2 regions of the Finegoldia sp. P3-F-LR genome follow, and region 1 is predicted to be linked to the other one. Evidence: a T-box and tRNA genes for the amino acid it is inferred to sense, from the RefSeq annotation. Region 1 holds a T-box; the other holds one or more tRNA genes.
The links. The T-box of region 1 lies ahead of leuS (leucine--tRNA ligase). A T-box ahead of a tRNA ligase gene usually reads a tRNA of that ligase, here a tRNA-Leu.
Positions count from the first base shown of each region.

Region 2: it encodes a tRNA-Leu, which carries the amino acid that the T-box ahead of leuS (leucine--tRNA ligase) is inferred to sense. The anticodon was not compared.

Region 1 covers NZ_JBRFJE010000010.1:12,266-22,476, reverse strand. The annotation lists gene alaS (alanine--tRNA ligase) at 1-1,561, opposite strand, end outside; gene ACU68U_RS05165 (AI-2E family transporter) at 1,572-2,759, opposite strand; gene ACU68U_RS05160 (RrF2 family transcriptional regulator) at 2,762-3,169, opposite strand; gene leuS (leucine--tRNA ligase) at 3,276-5,684, opposite strand; T-box leader at 5,722-5,902, opposite strand; gene asnS (asparagine--tRNA ligase) at 5,950-7,335, opposite strand; gene ACU68U_RS05145 (replication-associated recombination protein A) at 7,332-8,627, opposite strand; gene nrdR (transcriptional regulator NrdR) at 8,721-9,173, opposite strand; gene ftsZ (cell division protein FtsZ) at 9,173-10,211, opposite strand, start outside.
Region 2 covers NZ_JBRFJE010000005.1:4,421-14,631, reverse strand. The annotation lists gene ACU68U_RS03085 (RnfABCDGE type electron transport complex subunit B) at 159-1,010, opposite strand; gene ACU68U_RS03080 (electron transport complex protein RnfA) at 1,021-1,602, opposite strand; gene rsxE (electron transport complex subunit RsxE) at 1,602-2,231, opposite strand; gene ACU68U_RS03070 (FMN-binding protein) at 2,242-2,814, opposite strand; gene ACU68U_RS03065 (RnfABCDGE type electron transport complex subunit D) at 2,811-3,782, opposite strand; gene rsxC (electron transport complex subunit RsxC) at 3,786-5,114, opposite strand; tRNA gene ACU68U_RS03055 (tRNA-Leu) at 5,143-5,228, opposite strand; gene ACU68U_RS03050 (lytic transglycosylase domain-containing protein) at 5,259-5,900, opposite strand; gene coaE (dephospho-CoA kinase) at 5,897-6,505, opposite strand; gene polA (DNA polymerase I) at 6,492-9,119, opposite strand; gene rpiB (ribose 5-phosphate isomerase B) at 9,121-9,573, opposite strand; RNA gene ssrA (transfer-messenger RNA) at 9,680-10,041, shown strand; gene ACU68U_RS03025 (hypothetical protein) at 10,094-10,211, opposite strand, start outside.

The DNA of each region.
Region 1 (10,211 bases):
CAGTTTTTTTCGTGTCGTAAACTTCAGCTTTGAAATTATCATTATAGATAATTCCCTTATCACCTACTTGACCTCCACCTTCTCCATAGAAAGTTGTACGGTCTAATACTATTATACCCATATCTTCAGCATTTAAATTATTATCATTTTCACCGTAGATTTCGATAACTTCACTTTCATCTTTTAAGGAATCATATCCATCAAATTTTGTTTCAGGAAGTCCTTCGCCATATTTTTTGTCAGAAGACCAACCCATGTTAGATTCATTTCTTGATCCTCTAGCTCTTTGTTTTTGTTCTTCCATTAACTTTTTGAATTCATCTTCATCTACAGTTTTGTTGACTTCACCAACCAATTCCTTAGTTAAATCTATAGGGAATCCATAAGTGTCATATAATTTAAATGCATTTTCTCCACTAAACACATCTGATTCAGTTTCTTTTAGCATAGAATCCAAAATACTCAAACCTAAATCCAAAGTTTCTTGGAATTTCTTTTCTTCAGCATTAGCTATTTTTACAATTCTATCTCTTTCTTCTTTTAATTCAGGATATCCAGATTCATAAACTTTAATGCAAGAATCTATAACTTTTTCTATAAAACTATCGTTTATTCCCAATAATTTTCCGTGTCTACAAGCTCTTCTTATAAGTCTTCTTAGTACATATCCTCTTTGCTCATTACTTGGAATTACACCATCATAAATCAAAAATGTCATAGCACGTACGTGGTCAGCAATAATTCTGATTGATACATCATTTTGATGATTTTCCTTGTATTTTACGCCTGAAATTTCTTCAATAGTTTTGATTATATCCTTTACAAGTCCAATTTCAAAAATATTATCAGCATTTTCCAAAACCATTGTAATTCTTTCAAGACCCATACCAGTATCTATATTTGGATGAGCAATTCTTTCGTATTTTCCATCAGCAGTTTTGTTGAATTGTGTGAATACCAAATTCCATACTTCCAAGAATCTTTCGCCCTCATCACCTGGTTTTGCATCTTCTCTAGGGTCAAATTCAAATCCTCTATCTACGTGAATTTCAGAACATGGTCCACAAGGTCCTTGATCTAGTTCCCAGAAGTTGTCAGCTTTTCCTAATTTAACAACTCTTTCTGGACTAACTCCTACATCATTTACCCAAATATTGTAAGCTTCTTCGTCTTCTTCATATACAGTTATCCACAATATATCTTTTGGTACTTCTAATTCATTTGTCAAGAAGTCCCAAGCCCATGTAATAGCTTCTTTTTTGAAATAATCTCCAAAAGAGAAATTACCAAGCATTTCAAAGAAAGTACCATGTCTTTGAGTCTTTCCTACTTCGTCAATATCAGCTGTTCTGATACATCTTTGTGAAGATGTTGCTCTGTCTTTTTTTAGTTTTTTCTCACCTGTAAAATACTTCTTCAAAGGAGCCATACCAGCATTTATAAGTAGAAGACTTTTATCATCTTGTGGTATAAGAGGAAATGATTTAATAACAAGATGTCCCCTTTCCCCAAAATAATCTAAGAATTTTTTTCTAATTTCATTTAAACCATAATCTTTCATTATAACCTCACTAATTTTTAAAAAACATTTTAATTTTATCCTTAAAATGTAAATATAATATTTTAACTGTAGCAACGAATGGAACTGAAAGTATCATACCTACAACTCCAAACATTCCTCCACCTATAATCAAACTAACAATTACTAACAATGGATTAATGCCAATTTTTGAACCTAATAATTTAGGAGCAAGAATATTATTTTCAACCCATTGAATAGAAACAAATACAATTACTACAACCACCGCTTTTAAAGGGCTGTCCAAAAAAGCCAAGATAAAGGCTGGAGTAACCGCTATAAAAGGACCAATGTATGGAATAATATCGCCAACCATAGTAAGTATTCCAATTATTATCGCAAAATCGACTTTCATAATGATTAAGGCAATTGCAGTCAATACTCCAACGAAAATTGCCATAATTAATCTACCACGAATGAATTCACTGTAAGCTTTATCCATATCAGAACAAATACTCAAAAATTTATCTTTATTTTCATTTGGTATGAATCCCATTATAAAGTCAATGCACTTTTCTTTATCTAATAACATATAAAAACTTACAACTGGAACTAAAACAATTCTGAGTAAATTGCTGAATATATTTCCCGTAACATCTCCAGTTTGGGATAATTTGTCCAGTATAGAAGTTTGGATAGTTCCAAGCTTTTGGTTAATTGTTTGCATTGCATTGGACATAATTTTGCTAATGTTAGGATATTCTTTAAATATTTTATTGTTGATAGCATTTAGTTTCACAGAAATATCCGACATAAAGCCAGGTAAGCTTATTATCATTTTTTTAATTTGTTGTATAGTTTGTGGAACGACAATCATCCCCAATAAAATAATCAAGAGGATTACTATAACGTAAATGATTAAAATAGCTATTGATCTTTTAACTCCTTTTTTTTCAATATATTTTACCAAAGGATTTATAATATATGAAAGCACTATTCCTATCAATAAAGTATTAATTGTATGATATATAATTGGATATTTTGAAAATAAAGCTGCAATTCCCAGCAATATAAGTATTAGTATTGTAGTCTTTTTTATTTTATGAAAATTAAATACAATTTTGTATTTTTCGTCTACTTTACTATTTCCCACAGTAATCAGAAAATAAGTTCCAAAAACCATGAAAATAATAGTTATAAATATTAATGCATTTCGCAAAAATTCAGAATTAATAAGCATATCTATTTCTCTTTGCTAATTAAATCTTGCAAACTCACGTTTTTTATACTGTTAATCATATCATCATGCATTTGAGTCCAAATAAGCCTAGATGGACAAGTGTCTTCTCTTGAACAAAGTCCTGGAACTACAGAGCATTCTGTCACTCCAAAAAACTCTTCTAAACACTCCAAAATTTCAGCTACTGAAATTTCTTTTGGAGATTTTTTCAATAAATAACCACCTTGCACACCTCTAACTGAAATCACCAAATCTTGTTTTTTCAATTCTCGTATAAGTTGTTCTAAATAATTATTACTAAGTCCTGTGGCTTTAGATATTTCATTTAAACTAACAGGATTATCTCCATATTTTTTGCCTAAATATATCATAGCCGCAAGCCCGTATCTTCCTCTAGTAGATAATCTCATAAGCCCTCCTATTTATGATAAATTTTATCATAGTAAAATAGTTGTGTAAATATCCTATTGCAATAATAATAGTAGATTAAGAAAACTCAATCTACTATTACCAAAATTATTTAACAATTATATTAAAAATTCTACCTTTTACATAAATTTTCTTAATAACATTTTTGTTTTCAAGATATTTTGCTACAACATCATCCTTGATAGCTTTTTCAAAAACTTCATCTTCAGAAGCATCTCTACCTATCTCTACAGTTGTTCTAAGCTTACCATTTACTTGTATAGGAAGTTCTATTACATCTAATATCGTCTTTGATTCATCATATTCTGGCCAACTAGCTTCGTGAACATATCCTTCATATCCCATTCTTTGCCAAATTTCTTCTGTTATATGAGGGCAAACAGGATTTAATAATATCAAGAATATCTTATATTGTTCTTTAGAAATTTTATCTAAGTTGTTGAATTCATTCAAAAATGTCATAAGTTGAGCGATTGCTGTATTAAATTTTAAATTTTCATAATCTTCACTTACTTTTTTAATAGTTTGATGCGTTAAAGTTTCCATTTTTTCAAAATTAGAATCTTCATCTACTAATTCTTGTGTTCTCCATACTTTATCTAAGAATTTTCTACAACCTTTAACTCCATTTTCAGACCAAGGAGCTGATTTTTCAAAATCTCCAATGAACATTTCATAACATCTCAAAGTATCTGCACCAAAATCTCTGACGATATCATCTGGGTTTACAACATTACCACGAGACTTACTCATTTTTTCGTTGTTGTCACCTAAAATCATTCCATGGCTAGTCCTCTTCATATATGGTTCTTTTGTAGGAACTACTCCAATATCATACAAGAACTTGTGCCAAAATCTTGAATACAATAAGTGAAGTGTAGTGTGTTCCATCCCACCGTTATACCAGTCAACTGGAACATAATAGTCTAAGTTTTCTTTACTTGCTATCGCTTCATCATTATTAGGATCAGTATATCTCAAATAATACCAAGAAGATCCTGCCCATTGTGGCATAGTATCAGTTTCTCTTACAGCATCTCTACCGCATTTTGGACATTTTGTGTGAACAAATTCATCTATATTTGATAGTGGTGATTCTCCATTATCTGTTGGTTCATAATTATCGACCTTAGGCAATGCTAATGGTAAATCTTTTTCTTCCAAAGGAACCCATCCACAATGTTCACAATAAACCAATGGAATTGGTTCTCCCCAATATCTTTGTCTAGAAAAAACCCAATCTCTTAATTTGTAGTTTGTTTTCTTGTGACCTATTTCTTTTTCTTCAATGTATTCATACATTTTTTGTTTTGCTTCGTTTACACTCAAGCCATTCAAAAATTCAGAATTAATAAGATTTCCTTCGTTTGTTTCGGTGAATGCAGAGTTTTCTATGTCAGATCCTTCAATTACAGGAATCATTTCAATGTTAAATTTTTTAGCAAATTCATAGTCTCTGTCATCGTGCGCAGGAACTGCCATAATAGCGCCTGTTCCATAAGTCATCAATACATAATCTGATACATAAACTGGGATATCTTTGTTAGTCAATGGATTGATTGCTGTTAAGCCATCAATTTTGTATCCTGTCTTTTCTTTAGATAAATCTGTTCTTTCTAATTCCGATTTCTTAGCTACTTCTTGTCTGTAGCTTCTAATTTCTTCGATATTTTTAATTTGATCACTATATTTTTCAATCAAAGGATGATCAACAGAAATAACCATGTAAGTTGCACCAAATATAGTATCTGCTCTTGTTGTAAAAACAGTAATTTTTTCGTCAACTTCTTTTAATGGGAATTTAATTTCTGCACCGTATGATCTTCCAATCCAGTTTATTTGTTGAGATTTTATTCTATCCAAATAATCAACATCTTTTAAATCATCTATAAGTCTATCAGCGTATTCAGTTATTTTAAGCATCCATTGATTCTTAACTTTTCTGATTACTTCTCCACCACATCTTTCGCAATGACCGTTTATTACTTCTTCATTTGCAAGTCCTGTTTTACATGAAGGACACCAGTTAATAGGCATTTCTTTTTTATATGCAAGTCCTTTTTTAAACATTTGGATAAAAATCCATTGAGTCCATTTATAATAATCTGGGTCTGTTGTGTTTATTTCTCTGTCCCAATCAAAAGAAAAACCGATTGATTGCATCTGTCTTTTGAAGTTTTTGATGTTATTTTCTGTAACAATTTCAGGTCTTATTTTATTTTTAATAGCAAAATTTTCTGTAGGAAGTCCAAATGCATCCCAACCCATTGGATACAAAACATTATATCCTTGCATTCTTCTTTTTCTTGAAACGATATCCAATGCAGTATATGGTCTTGGATGGCCTACGTGTAGTCCTTGTCCAGAAGGATAAGGAAACTCTACTAATGCATAGAATTTTTCTTTTGACTTATCATCAGAAGTCTTAAAAGTTTTGTTTTCTTCCCAATATTTTTGCCACTTTTTCTCAATTGAATTCGGATTATATCTATCCATTTTTACCTCCAAATAATAAAAAATTCGCCTCTTACAAAGAAGAGACGAAATAAAATTCCGCGGTACCACTCTTATTGGTTAATCCCACTCAAATCTTTAACGCAGATATACGAATATTCTATTAATAAACAAGTTCAATAATCTCAAATATTGATTCGCACCAACCACCAATTCTCTGAAAATTTTTAATTATTTACTACTTTTATTCAAATACTATTATAAAAACTTACTATTATGATATCACATAACAGAATTAAATTCAATATTAGTATTCACAATGTCCAACAGTTCTAGGGAATGGAATGACATCTCTTATGTTTGACATTCCAGTCATATACATAACCATTCTTTCAAAACCTAAACCAAATCCACCGTGTTTAACTCCGCCGTATTTTCTTAAATCAAGATACCATTTGTATTCTTCTTTGTTGAATCCTAATTCATCCATTTTCTTATCCAACAATTCGTATCTTTCTTCCCTTTGACTTCCACCAATTAATTCACCAATTCCTGGAACTAAAAGATCTGTTGCAGCAACTGTTTTGTTGTCGTCGTTAAGTCTCATGTAGAATGCCTTGATTTCTTTTGGATAATCAGTAACAAATACCGGCCCGTCAACAACTTTTTCACTCAAATATTTTTCGTGTTCTGTTTGTAAATCCATTCCCCATTCAACAGGATATTCAAATTTTTCTCCTGATTTTTGTAAAATTTCAACAGCTTCAGTATAAGTTAATTTTTTGAATGATTTATTGGCAACTTTTGTTAATCTTTCAATTAAGTTCTTGTCTACAAAACTGTTGAAGAATTTAATTTCTTCTTCACAATTTTCCATAACATCTTTTATGATATATCTAACCATATCTTCAGCCAAATTGCATACATCATCCAAATCAGCAAAACATATTTCAGGTTCCATCATCCAGAATTCTGCAGCATGTCTAGGAGTATTAGAGTGTTCACTTCTGAAAGTTGGTCCAAATGTATACACATTTCTAAATGCTAATGCGTAAGCTTCTGCTTGTAATTGACCACTTACAGTTAAGTTAGTAGATTTTGAGAAGAAATCTTGTGAAAAATCAACATTTCCATCGTCATCTTTTGGGATATTATCCAAATCTAATGTTGTAACTCTGAACATTTCTCCAGCGCCTTCAGCATCACTACCGGTTATTATTGGAGTATGAACATATACAAATCCTCTTTCATTAAAGAATTTATGAATAGCAAATGCTAATCTACTTCTAACTCTAAATACAGCATTAAATGTATTTGTTCTTGGTCTTAAATGTAATATTGTTCTCAAAAATTCAAAAGTATGTCTCTTCTTTTGAAGTGGATAATCATCTGTAGATTCCCCTTCAACTATAATTTTTTCTGCTTGAATTTCAAAAGGTTGTTTAGAATTTGGAGTCAAAACTAATTTACCAATAACAATAATTGCTGAGCTTAATTTTAACTTTTCACACTTTTCAAAATCTTCATTATCTTTTCCTACTACTATTTGAACTGGATTGAAGAAAGTTCCATCGTTTAGTTCAATAAAACCAACATTCTTACTGAATCTTGAGTTTTTAGTCCAACCTCCAACTTCAACTTCTTTGTCAGAATACTTTTCGTAATCTTTAATCAAATCTTTAATTAATATCATTCTTTACTCCTCGTTTTTTTATATATTTTGCTTTCATGTCCAATATCTTTTGGATCGTAATATTTTTGATTTTTTAATTCGTCTGGTAAATATTGTTGATACGAATCATCATTATGTGGATATTTGTATCCAATCCCTCTGTCCAATGATTTTGCTCCACTATAGTGCGCATCTTTTAAATGACTAGGAACATCGTAAATCTTATTTTGTCGAATATCTTCCAAAGCCTTGTCAATTGCGACATAAGACGTATTAGATTTCTCACTAGATGCAAGATAAATTACACCATTCGATAAATTTATCCTACATTCTGGTAACCCTATTAAATTAACTGCATTGAACACATTAATAGCGACAGTCAAAGCTTCTGGATTTGCTAGTCCAATATCTTCTGATGCAAAAATCACCATTCTTCTAGCAATAAATTTAGGATCTTCTCCACTTTCAATCATTCTTGCTAAGTAATACAAAGCTGCGTCAATATCAGAACCTCTCATAGATTTAATGAATGCCGATATAACATTATAGTGATCTTCTTCTTTGTCATATTTCAACACAGGTTTAAATACCGAATTTTTTATCGCATCTTCATCTATGATTAAACATCCATTAACTAAATCTGAGCTTTCGACTGCAATTTCCAAAGCATTCAAGGCACTTCTTGCATCTCCATTTGCAGAATTGACAAGAACATCAATTGCTTTTTCATCAAATTGAATGTTCATTTCTCTAAGCTTTTTATCTTCTGTAAGCGCATTTTCTATGATATTTCTAATATCTGTATCAGTCAACGGTTTCAACTCGATAATTTGACATCTAGATAAAAGAGCCTTGTTAACTTCAAAGAATGGATTTTCTGTAGTAGCGCCTATCAGTGTAATTGTACCGTCTTCAACATATCCAAGCAATGCATCTTGTTGCGATTTATTAAATCTGTGAATTTCGTCTATAAACAAAACGGTTTTTTTATTATACATACTCAAATTATTTTTAGCTGTTGAAATGACTTCTCTAATATCTTTAACTCCACTAGAAATAGCAGATAATCTTTCGAACAACGAATTAGTTTGGTTCGAAATTATTTCTGCCAAGGTTGTTTTTCCAGTTCCGGGAGGCCCATAAAAAATCATGGAAGGAATTTTATCAGCCTTTATCAACCTATTCAAAAGCTTTCCTTCTCCAACCACATGGGATTGCCCAAAATATTTATCCAAACTTTTAGGTCTGAGTCTATTTGCTAACGGCGAACTATTTTCTTTTTGTAATTGTAAATTATATTCAAATAAATCCAAAATATTTCCCCTTTAACATTTATTTTATTTATATCTTACCACAAAAACTAAATATCGTTAAATAAAAATTAAAGGTCGGATAATCACCCGACCTTATTCATTATCTAATTTTGATATTTCCTCGTTAAAAGATTTAACATCTGTAAATTCTCTATACACAGAAGCAAAACGAATATATGCCACCTTGTCAATCTTCTTAAGCTTTTTCATTATTAATTCACCTATTTCAGATGAATCTACCTCCCTTTTATTGCTATGTGTTAATTCAACTTCTATCTCTTTAGTAGCCTCAAGCAACACTGAATCTGGAACGGGTCTTTTTTCACAAGACTTTTTCATTCCACGATACACTTTATCCCTATCAAAAGCTTCTCTGTTTTTATCTTTTTTTACCACTGTAAGGTTATTAAAATCATATCTTTCATAAGTGGTAAATCTTTTGTGACAAGAAATACATTCTCTCCTTCGTCTAACTATCTTATCATCTTCCGATGCTCTAGTATCTACAACTTTTGTATCAGATGCATTACAGAACGGACATTTCATTAGAATCCTCTTCTCTTCAAGAATGAAGGTATTTCTATATCGTCGTAATCTTTTTCAGAAGTTTCTTCTGATTTTTGAGAAACTGAATCAGATTTTTTGTTTGATTTTAATTTGTTAGCCATTGGATTGTCAGAATCAAATCCTGTTGCAATAACAGTAATCTTGATGTCATCTCCTAGTGAATCATCGATACCAGCACCAAATATAATATTAGCATCTGGATCTACTTCTTCTCTAATTAATTCTGCAGCTTCATTAACTTCGAATAATCCTAATTCTTTTCCAGTAACGTTAATTAACACAGCTTTTGCTCCACCAATTGATGTTTCTAATAAAGGAGATTTAACTGCAAGTTTAGCAGCTTCCATTGCTCTATTATCTCCGTTTGCTTTACCAATACCCATATGAGCAATACCTTGGTTTAACATAATTGATCTAACATCTGCAAAGTCTAAGTTGATTAAGTTAGGTACAGCGATTAAATCAGAGATACCTTGAATACCATCCATTAGAACTTCGTCAGCCATCATGAAAGCTTCAGACATTGTAGTTCTCTTATCGGAAATTTGTAACAATTTATCGTTAGGAATAATTACCAAAGTATCAACTTTTCCCTTCAAAGCTTCGATACCTTGTTCAGCTTGCATTTGTCTTTTTCTTCCTTCGAATGTAAATGGTTTTGTTACAACACCAACTGTAAGTATTCCTTTTTCTTTTGCAATTTGAGCAACTATTGGTGCAGCACCAGTACCAGTTCCACCACCCATACCAGCAGTTACAAATACCATGTCTGTTTTGTCAAGTGCTTCTTCGATTTCGTTTCTACTTTCTTCAGCAGCTTTCATACCAACTGCAGGATTAGCTCCGGCTCCCAAACCCTTTGTAATCTTGCTTCCGATTTGCAATTTAGTATTAATATCTAAATTATTTAAAATTTGTTTGTCAGTATTAACTGCAACAAATTCTACACCTTGCAAACCTTCTTCTTTCATTCTCTTTACGGCATTATTTCCGCCGCCACCAACACCAATTACTTTG
Region 2 (10,211 bases), on a different contig from region 1:
AAACAAAATTTGACTTCTTAAAATTATACCCATTACTTTTTTATTTTAAACTTTTAATTAATTTTTATTTTCAATTTTGCTGTTTTGATGTCTTTGTTTGTTAAGTTTTTGATAATTAAATGTAAAAAAACAGACCGTAAAAAACGGTCTGTAAAATATTAAGCTTCTTTAGCAGGAGCTTCTTGAGCTTTTGCTTTAGCTTGTTCTTCTTTTATTTTAAGTCCTGGATAAATAGCTTTTGTCGGACATTTGTCTACTGCTTTTTGAACTTGTTCTGGATCTATTCCTTCTGCATTGTTGAAGTGAGCTAAGTTATCTTCAACGCTGAATCCATCTGGACACATTTTAGCACAAATTCCACAAGCAATACATCCAACTTTACAATATTGTCTTACATCTTTACCTTTATCGTGACTGTTACATCTTACATAAACGTCTTGATCGTAGTCAACAAGTTTAATAATATTTCTTGGACAGATTTCAATACATTTTTTACAAGATGTACATTTTTCTTTATCTACTAATGCAATGCCATTTACAATGTGAATTGCATCGAAGTCACACACATCTACACATGTTCCGCAACCCAAACATCCGTCTGGACAAGTTTTGCTTCCACCTTGAAGATTGTGGTTAACTCTACAATCCATAATACCTTTGTATTTGAATTTTTCAGTAGCGTATTCTGGAGTTCCTTGGCACATTACACATGCGACTTGCTTTGCAGAATCCACTGCATCAGCTCCCATTAATGCTGCTAATTTGTCGGCAGTTTCTTTTCCACCAACAGGACAAGAATTACAAGGTGCTCCTTTGTTTACGATGGCATCTGCAAGTCCATCGCAACCAGGAAAACCACAAGCACCACAGTTTGCGCCAGGTAACATTTCTCTTACTTTAAGTACTCTTCTATCAACTTGAACTTCGAATTTTTTAGATGCAAAACCCAATAGTAATGCAAATAAAATCCCCAGTGCTCCCAAGATTATAAATGGAGTTAAAATTGTCATTTATTACCTCCTATACCAATCCGCCGAATCCGAAGAATGTCATCGCCATTAATCCAATAGTAATAAATGCGATTGGTACACCTTTAAAACTTTCAGGAATGTTTTTATTTAATGCGATTCTTTCTCTGATTGCAGCTAATAAAGTTATCGCTAAAATGAAACCTAGTGAAGCACCGATAGCACTTGCTAATGTTTCAATTAAGTTGTATTTTTCTTTTACGTTTGCTAATGCAACACCCAATACTATACAGTTTGTAGTTATAAGAGGCAAGAACACACCAAGTGCGGAGTACAAGTTTGGACTCATTTTCTTCAATGCCATTTCTACGAATTGTACCAATGTCGCAATAACCAATATGAACACTATCGTTTGTAAGTATTCAATGTGAAATCTTTCTAGTATTTGAATTTGTAGAACGTAAGTAACGACAGATGCTATTGTGATAACGAAGAATACTGCCATACCCATACCAATAGCTGTTTCTGTTTTTGAAGATACACCTATCAATGGGCAAAGTCCTAAGAATTGACCAAATACGTAGTTGTTTACTAATAAGTAAAGAACTATTATTTTAAATACATTTGCTAACATTAGTCTTCACCTCTCATATTGTTCTTCTTTCTTTCTTGTTTTGTTAAGAAATAATTGTAAGTAGCTAACAATATTCCAAGTACCATGAATGCTCCAGGAGCTGCTGACATAATACCAATTGGAGGAATATTTCCTATTACAAGTTTTCCTAAGATTTTTCCTGAGCCTAATAATTCTCTGATGAATGCAACCAAAATGATTACAACACCATATCCCAAACCATTTGAGATACCATCCAATAATGATAAGAATACACCATTTTTAGATGCGAAAGATTCAGCTCTCGCTAAGATTATACAGTTTACAACGATTAGAGGAACGAATGCTCCCAATGAACTGTATAATGCTGGAACAAATGCTTCAAGTATCATTGAAACTAATGTTACGAATGTTGCGATTACAACGATATATGCCGGAATTCTTACTTTATCCGGAATAAAATTTCTAAGTAATGATATTACTATGTTTGAACAAATTAAAACGAATGTGAACGCCGCAGTCATACCAATTGCGTTTTCTACTGATGTTGATACACCAAGTACAGAACACAAACCTACCAATTGGATTAAAACTGGGTTGTTCTTAAGAATGCTGCTTGTAAAAACTTGTGCCGCTTTACTTTTCTTCATAATTTCCCTCCTATTTTAATCCTGCATTGGCCTTTTGAGCTACGTTCAATGCGTTTTTGGCTGCTGTAGTGGAATAAGTTGCACCACTTAAAGCTTGAATTTCGTTGTCAGCTTGTGGTTTTTTCACAGCTGCTATTTCTTTTTCCATAGATTTTCCAATAACTGATTTTACGAATTCTGGATCTCCAATTCTACTTCCGATACCTGGAGTTTCTTGTGTTTCAAGAATTGAATATCCTACGATTTTATTTTCATTGTTTACACCAAATACGAAAACAACATTTCCTGAATATCCACCAACGCCTGTAGCTTTATATACATGACCTACTGGTTTGCCACCTTTGATAGCTTCTTGTACGTCATCTAAGTTTTCGTCTTTTGCTTTCAAATCTTTTACTTTTGCTTCATCAAGAGGTTTAAAAGATTCTGCATCAGGAAAAGCTACCTTCAAAGATTTTTGATAATTTTCTAATCTTTTAGCTTCAATTTTAGGAGCTGTAACTTGGTTTGCAAATGCAAGTACAACCGCACTAATTGCAGTTATTATAAACAATCTAATAGCTAAATTTATTGAACTTCTCATATTCCTTGTTTACCTCCTCTACCAATTGGTGTTGGAACTGTATATTGATCGATAAATGGTACAGCACAGTTCATGAAGATTATCGCATAAGATACACCTTCTGGAAGGTTACCAAATTGTCTTATGATAGCTGTAAAGAAACCACAACCAATTGCAAATATAATTTGTCCTTTTGGAGTAACTGGACTAGTTGAATAATCTGTAGCCATGTAGAATGCACCCAAGATTAAACCACCAATAAATATGTTCATACAAGCGTCTTGAATTCCTACGCCGCAAATAAGTAATGTTACAAATGTTGTTGCGATGTAAACTAATGGAATTCTAAGATTAATTACTCTTCTATATAATAGATAAGCTACACCGATAAGTAATGCCAACGCACTAACTTCACCGATTGTACCACCCATGTTTCCTAAAAATGCATCCATAAAACTAACTGGTTGACCACCTGATAAAACAGTCGCATAAGTTTCTGCATCCACTGCTTTTGCTGTTATTGGAGCAGTGTAGTTACTCATTGCTTGTGCCCAACTTGCCATTATGAAAGCACGTCCTGCTAATGCAGGGTTCATAAAGTTAGATCCAATTCCTCCGAATAATTGTTTTACAATTACAATAGAAAATACCGATCCTATGATGATCATTGGAATTGGTAAAGTAACTGGCACGTTGAATGCCAATAATATACCTGTAACAACAGCTGATAAATCGCTAATTGTAGAAGGTTGTTTCATTATTTTTTGATAACAATATTCTGATAAAACACAAGCTATAACAGCTGCCAATACCAAAACTAAACTTCTCATTCCGAATTCGTAAACACTCACTATCAAAGCAGGAACTAAAGCGATGATAACATCAAGCATAATTCTTTGAATAGATACTGCACTTCTTTGATGAGGAGCAGCTTCTACGATTAAATGAGATAAGTCGTATTCTTTTTGTACAATTTCTTTATTTTCCATAGACTATCCCCTTTTCCTTTGTTGTGCTTTTAATTGAGTCTTTGCGTGTACAATTGCTTCAACTAATGGTCTGTTTGATGGACAAACATAGCTGCAAGTACCACATTCTATACAATCATTCAAATGCATTTTTTCTGCTCCTTCAAAATCACCATTCAATGATTTTAATTGCAAGAACAATGGCAATAAGCCGATAGGACATACATCCACGCACTTAGCACATTTAATACAAGGTTCTGGAGAAGCAAGAGTTGCATCTTTTTCATTCATGAAAATAATTCCGCCTGTTGTTTTAACAGTTGGAGCATCCAAATTGTATTGACAAGCACCCATCATAGGTCCACCAACTACAATCTTATATGGAGTTTCTTTGAATCCGTCACAATAATCAACTAAATCTTTGAATTTAGTACCGATTGGAACGTAAATATTCTTAGGTTCTTTGATAGCTGAACCTGTCATTGTAACTATTCTGTGAGTCAAAGGAATACTGTGAACTACAGCATCGTAAATCGCCATAGCACTTGAAATGTTCAAACCTTGAACTCCTCTTTCGTTTGATCTTTGAGCTTTAGAAATTTTCTTACCAGTAATTGCATTGATAAGTCTTCTTTCGTCCCCTTGTGGGTATTTAGTTTTAACAGCACAAATCGAAATATTTGTTTCATCCTTTGCGGCATTTTTCAAAATTCCGATAGCTTTTTGTTTGTTATCCTCAACCCCTATGTATCCTTTGTCGCAATCCATCAATTTCATGATAATTTTCAATCCACCGATTGCCTTTTGAGGATATAATTCCATATTAAGTTGGTCACTAGTTAAATAAGGTTCACATTCTGCCCCGTTTAAGATTACTTCCTCGATTTTTACATCTGGTTTTTTCTTCATCTTAATGTGAGTAGGGAATCCTGCTCCACCCAAACCTACTATACCAGCTTCTTTTATTCTTTCTAGGATAACTTCTTTTGATAATTGTGTGAAATCATCATTAGTTTCAGTGTATCCTAATTCGTTTAAACCGTCTGATTCGATTACTACAACTTCACCTTTTTGACCATTTGACAATACCATCTGCTCAATTTTCATAACCTTTCCACTAACTGAACTGTGAACAGGTGCTGAAATAGTCGCTTTAGATTCACCAATTTTTTGGCCCACTTTGACCTCATCTCCTACTTTTACTGTAGGTGTACAAGGCGCACCAATGTGTTGATGCAATGGGATATAAACCATTTTAGGTTCAAAATTTGTATCTAAAGGACAATTTTGAGTGTAGGATTTATGATCATCCATGTGAAATCCGCCTTTAAAAGTCAGATTTTCTAAACTCATTTTTTCACCCCTTTAATAAAATAAAAAATGGTGCAGAGAAAGAGACTTGAACTCTTACGGGATTATTCCCACTGCCCCCTCAAGACAGCGTGTCTACCATTCCACCACCCCTGCGTGATAAAGACCTTTTTTTACAAAGGTCTTTTAATATTTGTTAATAATATTTTTGATTAATTTAATGTAGTTTTTAGCCCAAACTTTGAAGTTTTTGTGCATATTTTCTTCAAGCTTAGTATCTTCGTAGAAAATTTTGTAAATATTGTATTGGTTTTCAACCTTTACAACGTAATATTTCGTCTCAGAAGAAGGAATATCGTCTAAAGTTTGACCATCTTTTGAAAAAGATTCGTTCGACAACCACTCTTTTACATTTCCAATTCCGCCGTTATAAGCCGCAATCGCCAAATCGTGATTTTTGAAATGGTGCAATAAATAGGACAAATAAGCCGTACCCATTTCAATATTCTTATCAGGTTTTTTCAAATCTTCCACTGTAAAGTGAGTGTTTCTCATATTGTTAATACTTTCAGCAGTGTCTGGCATCAATTGCATAAGACCCAAAGCTCCAGCTTTTGATTTTACACTTGGATCAAAGTTAGATTCAACTTTAATCACACTCATAACCAAAAGTGGATCAACGTTGTATTCTTTTGCGTATGTATTAACCAAATCGACATATTTCACTGGTCTTGTCATAGTTGAATAAGCGCTCACGCCAAATCCAACTAAAAACACAATCACAATAATAGAAATAATCGTGATTAAAAATCTTTTAATAAATTTCATAATTTTTTCCTATCTATTAGTTTGTCAACTTTTTGTAGCAGATCAGTTTCAGTCGTGTTGTTTACAATAACTTCGTCAAATTCACTAATTTTTTTCTCATAATCAAGTTGAGAATTAATTCTTGTAACTGCAGTATCGTAATCAAAGTTATTCCTATCCATTATCCTTTGAATTCTGATATTTCTATCAGCTACAACTACCCAATCTTCGTCGACATCGATATATTTGTCAATCAAATTTTTGCTTTCCAAATACATAGAAATTTCCAGAAAAATCAAATCAGATTTTTCCTTCTCAATTCTTTTTACTACTCTTAATATTATATCAGTATGTGTCAATTCTTCAAGTTTTTTTAGTAATGTTTTTGAATTAAATACAATGTTGGAAAGTTTCTTCCTATCGATGTTAGAATTTTCGTCCAAAATTCCTTCCCCAAACTCATCTATAAGCTTGTAATAAAGATCTGTTCCTTGTTCATAGATTTGGTGAGTAATCTCATCCAAATCTATTACAACAAAGCCTTTTTCTTTTATCCTTGTACACACCGTACTTTTTCCGCTGGCTATATTACCACATACTACAATGATTTTTTTATTTTGCATCATACCAATTATCTGCGCTGTTAACATCAATCTTCATGTCGACTTTCAAATCAACAGCATGTGTCATGACATCCTTCATTATTTCTAGGACTTTTTCTCTTTCATCTTCTGGACAATCAACAATAAGCTCATCGTGAACTTGCAAGATTAACTTGGCTTTTAGATTTTCTTCATTCAATCTATTATAGAATTTCACCATCGCAACTTTAATTATATCCGCTGCAGATCCTTGAATTGGCGTGTTAAGTGCCACACGTTCTCCAAAACTTCTCACGTTGTAGTTTTTGGATTTTAATTCAGGGATGTATCGTCTTCTCTTCATTATAGTTTCAACGTAGCCTTTTTCCTTACCAATTGCGACAATATCTTCCATGTATTGTTTGATGCCTTTGTACGTGTTCAAATAATTTTCGATATATTCCTTGGCTTCTTTTCTAGTTATGTGCAAATCTTTACTCAAAGAATAATCTCCAATTCCGTAAACAATACCGAAGTTTACAGCTTTTGCGTTGGATCTTTGAAGCGATGTTACCTTGTCAAAATCAACCTTGAACACTTCGCTGGCAGTTTTTCTGTGAATGTCTGCTCCGTTTTTGAATGCATCAAGCATCACTTCATCGTTTGCCAAATCAGCCAATACCCTTAGCTCTATTTGAGAGTAATCCGCATCCAACAGGACACTTCCTTCGCTTGGAACAAATGCTTTTCTGATAAGTCTTCCTTCTTCAGTTCTGATAGGAATGTTTTGCAAATTAGGGTTAGTAGAGCTAATTCTTCCAGTTTGCGCGATAGTTTGTTGGAAAGTAGTGTGGATTTTGCCGTCTTCTTTAATTAAATCAACCATTCCATCGATATATGTTGTTTTGAGTTTCGCAATAGTTCTATATCTTAAAATGTAGTCGATGATTTCGTGTCTACCACTTAAAGCCTCCAAAACTTCTTGGTCTGTCGATGGACCAGTTTTGTTCTTTTTTATTACAGGAAGCTCCAAATCTTCAAACAACACTTCTGCCAATTGCTTTGATGAGTTGATGTTGATTTTCTTGCCGATAAGTTCCTCAACACTGTCTTCGATTGATTTTATCTCATCTTCGAAAAGTTCTCCCATCTCAACCAAAGTTTCTTTTTCTACACAAACTCCCGTAAATTCCATATCGCACAATACTTTTATCAAAGGAATTTCAACATCTCTGTAAAGATGCATCATATCCTCTTCTTCGATTTCAGAAATCTTTTCGTACAATTTGTTTGTGAACATCATGTATTTTACTACGTAATTGTCGATTTCTTTGTCATCTGATTCCAAAATAGTCTTCTTGGATCTACCTTTACCAGTAATATCTTCAAGCGGCTTGAAATCATAACCGATAACTTTAGGGTCAGACCTTTCCATACTATAACTTGTCTTCGAAGGATCAAGCAAGTATTCTATGATGACAACATCGTCGTAATTGTACGAAATGTCGATACCATAACGCATCAAATGATAAATGCATGGTTTGATATCAAATGAAAGCTTGTTGATATCTTTTGATTCAAATTCTTCCTTGAATGATTTTACAATGTCTACGTTTCTTGTGATGTACACCTTATCAGTGTAAATTGCAAAAATCACAGGCTCATTGTCTACGTAATAATCATCATTGAACAATGCAAAAGTAAACTTTTTATTTTCTTTAATATAAGCTTTAATCTCATCTACGTTTTCATCTAAGTTTTCGTATTCAAACTTGTCACTAGATTCTTCATTTGGAAGTTTTTTGATAAAACTATTGAATTCAAGTTTTGTAAGAACTTCAATCAAATGATTCTTATCAGCTTCTTTTATCGAACAATCATCAATTACAAATCCCAATAAATCTTTTGGAACATCTGTGTTTATCGTTCCAAGTTCTCTACTTAGATATGCGATTTTTTCTCCATCGATGACTTTTTGTTTTGTTTTCTTACCTGAGATTTCATCTACATGTTCGTACAATCCCTCAATACTTCCGTATTTTTGAATGTATTTAAGTGCAGTCTTTTCACCAACGCCATCAATTCCGGGAATATTGTCCGATTTATCTCCCATCAAGCCTTTCAAATCAATCATTTGCTTAGGAGTAATTCCGTATTCTTCTTTTAGTGTATCCACATCGTAGATTTTCGTTTCAGTAATTCCTCTTTTTGTAAGAACTACCTTTGTATTATCGTCGATAAGTTGCAAATAATCCTTGTCACCAGTCAATAAATACACATCGTAGTTTTTTGATGAAGCTTGTTTTGCCAAAGTTCCAGCAATGTCGTCTGCTTCATATCCTTTTAAATCAATGTATGAAACTCCCATCGCTTTCAACAATTCTTTAAGCATATCGAATTGTGCGATAAGTTCTTCTGGAGTTTCTTGGCGATTACCCTTATATTCAGAATATTTTTCGTGTCTAAAAGTTGGCTCTTTTCTATCAAAACATACCACCACAAGCTCTGGATCGAGTTTTCCCATAACTGAATAATACATATTCATAAAACCAAACACACCATTTGTGTGAATGCCATCTTTTGTAGTCAAATCTCTGATAGCGTAAAATCCTCTGAATAAAAGCGATGAACCGTCAATAATTAAAGCTTTTTTTGACATTTTATAATCCCTTGTTTTCTTTTTCGATGGCCATTATCTTATCCACTCTTCTTTGGTGACGACCAGCTTCGAATTCATTTTCCAAGAAAGTTTTGATGATAAGTTTCGCAACCTCATCTCCAATTACACGCGCTCCGATGCAAAGCACATTTGCGTTGTTGTGATTTCTGCTCATTTTGGCACTGTATACATCCGACACACAAGCTGCTCTTATTCCTTCAAATTTGTTCGCTGCCAAGCTCATACCAATTCCTGTCCCACAAATCAAAATCCCCAAATCAGAGTTTTCTTGTTGGATTTCTTCGCAAACTTTCTTTGCATAATCTGGATAATCTACTGAATCAGCTGAATTTGTTCCCAAATCCATAACTTCATTTCCCAAACTTTTTATATATTCAACCATTGAATCTTTTAATTCAAATCCACCGTGATCGGCTGCTATTGCTATTTTCATAAAAACCTCCAAATATTTTATTACCTACATTTTATAATATGTTTATGTATTTATCAATTATTTGAAGAATTACACATTTTATGATAAAATATAGTTACAAAAATATGGGGATGTCTTGGTTTCGACAGGGATATTGAAGTTTGAATAGCGAGTCGTTTTCGTCTACAAACGTAAAAAAAGGACAACTAAATATAAACGCTGAAGATAATAACTTCGCATTAGCTGCCTAATAACGGCGGCCGATTCAAAAGCTAGAAAATCGTCCTGCGTTTTCTTTTTGAATCTCAACTAATTAGCAGGAACATCTCGTATATTTTCCTCTGATATATGAGATTATTTAAGAGGATATATCGATCATAGTTTTGTCAATTAAATTTTGATCGACGAATAAAACTTAATTGACTGCACTCGGAGAAGTTCTTAGGGATATATTTTTGGACAGGAGTTCGAATCTCCTCATCTCCACCACTAAAAAAGGTAGCCTTATATAGGCTACCTTATTTTATTAGTTTGCTTTTTGTTATTTCAATTCATTAATAATTACAGTCGAGTTGTCTCCTGCAAACACGTTGTGTTTCAAATTAGTTTGCGTATCGATGTATTCGATGCATTTGTCATCGTAAGTAAAATCAAATTTG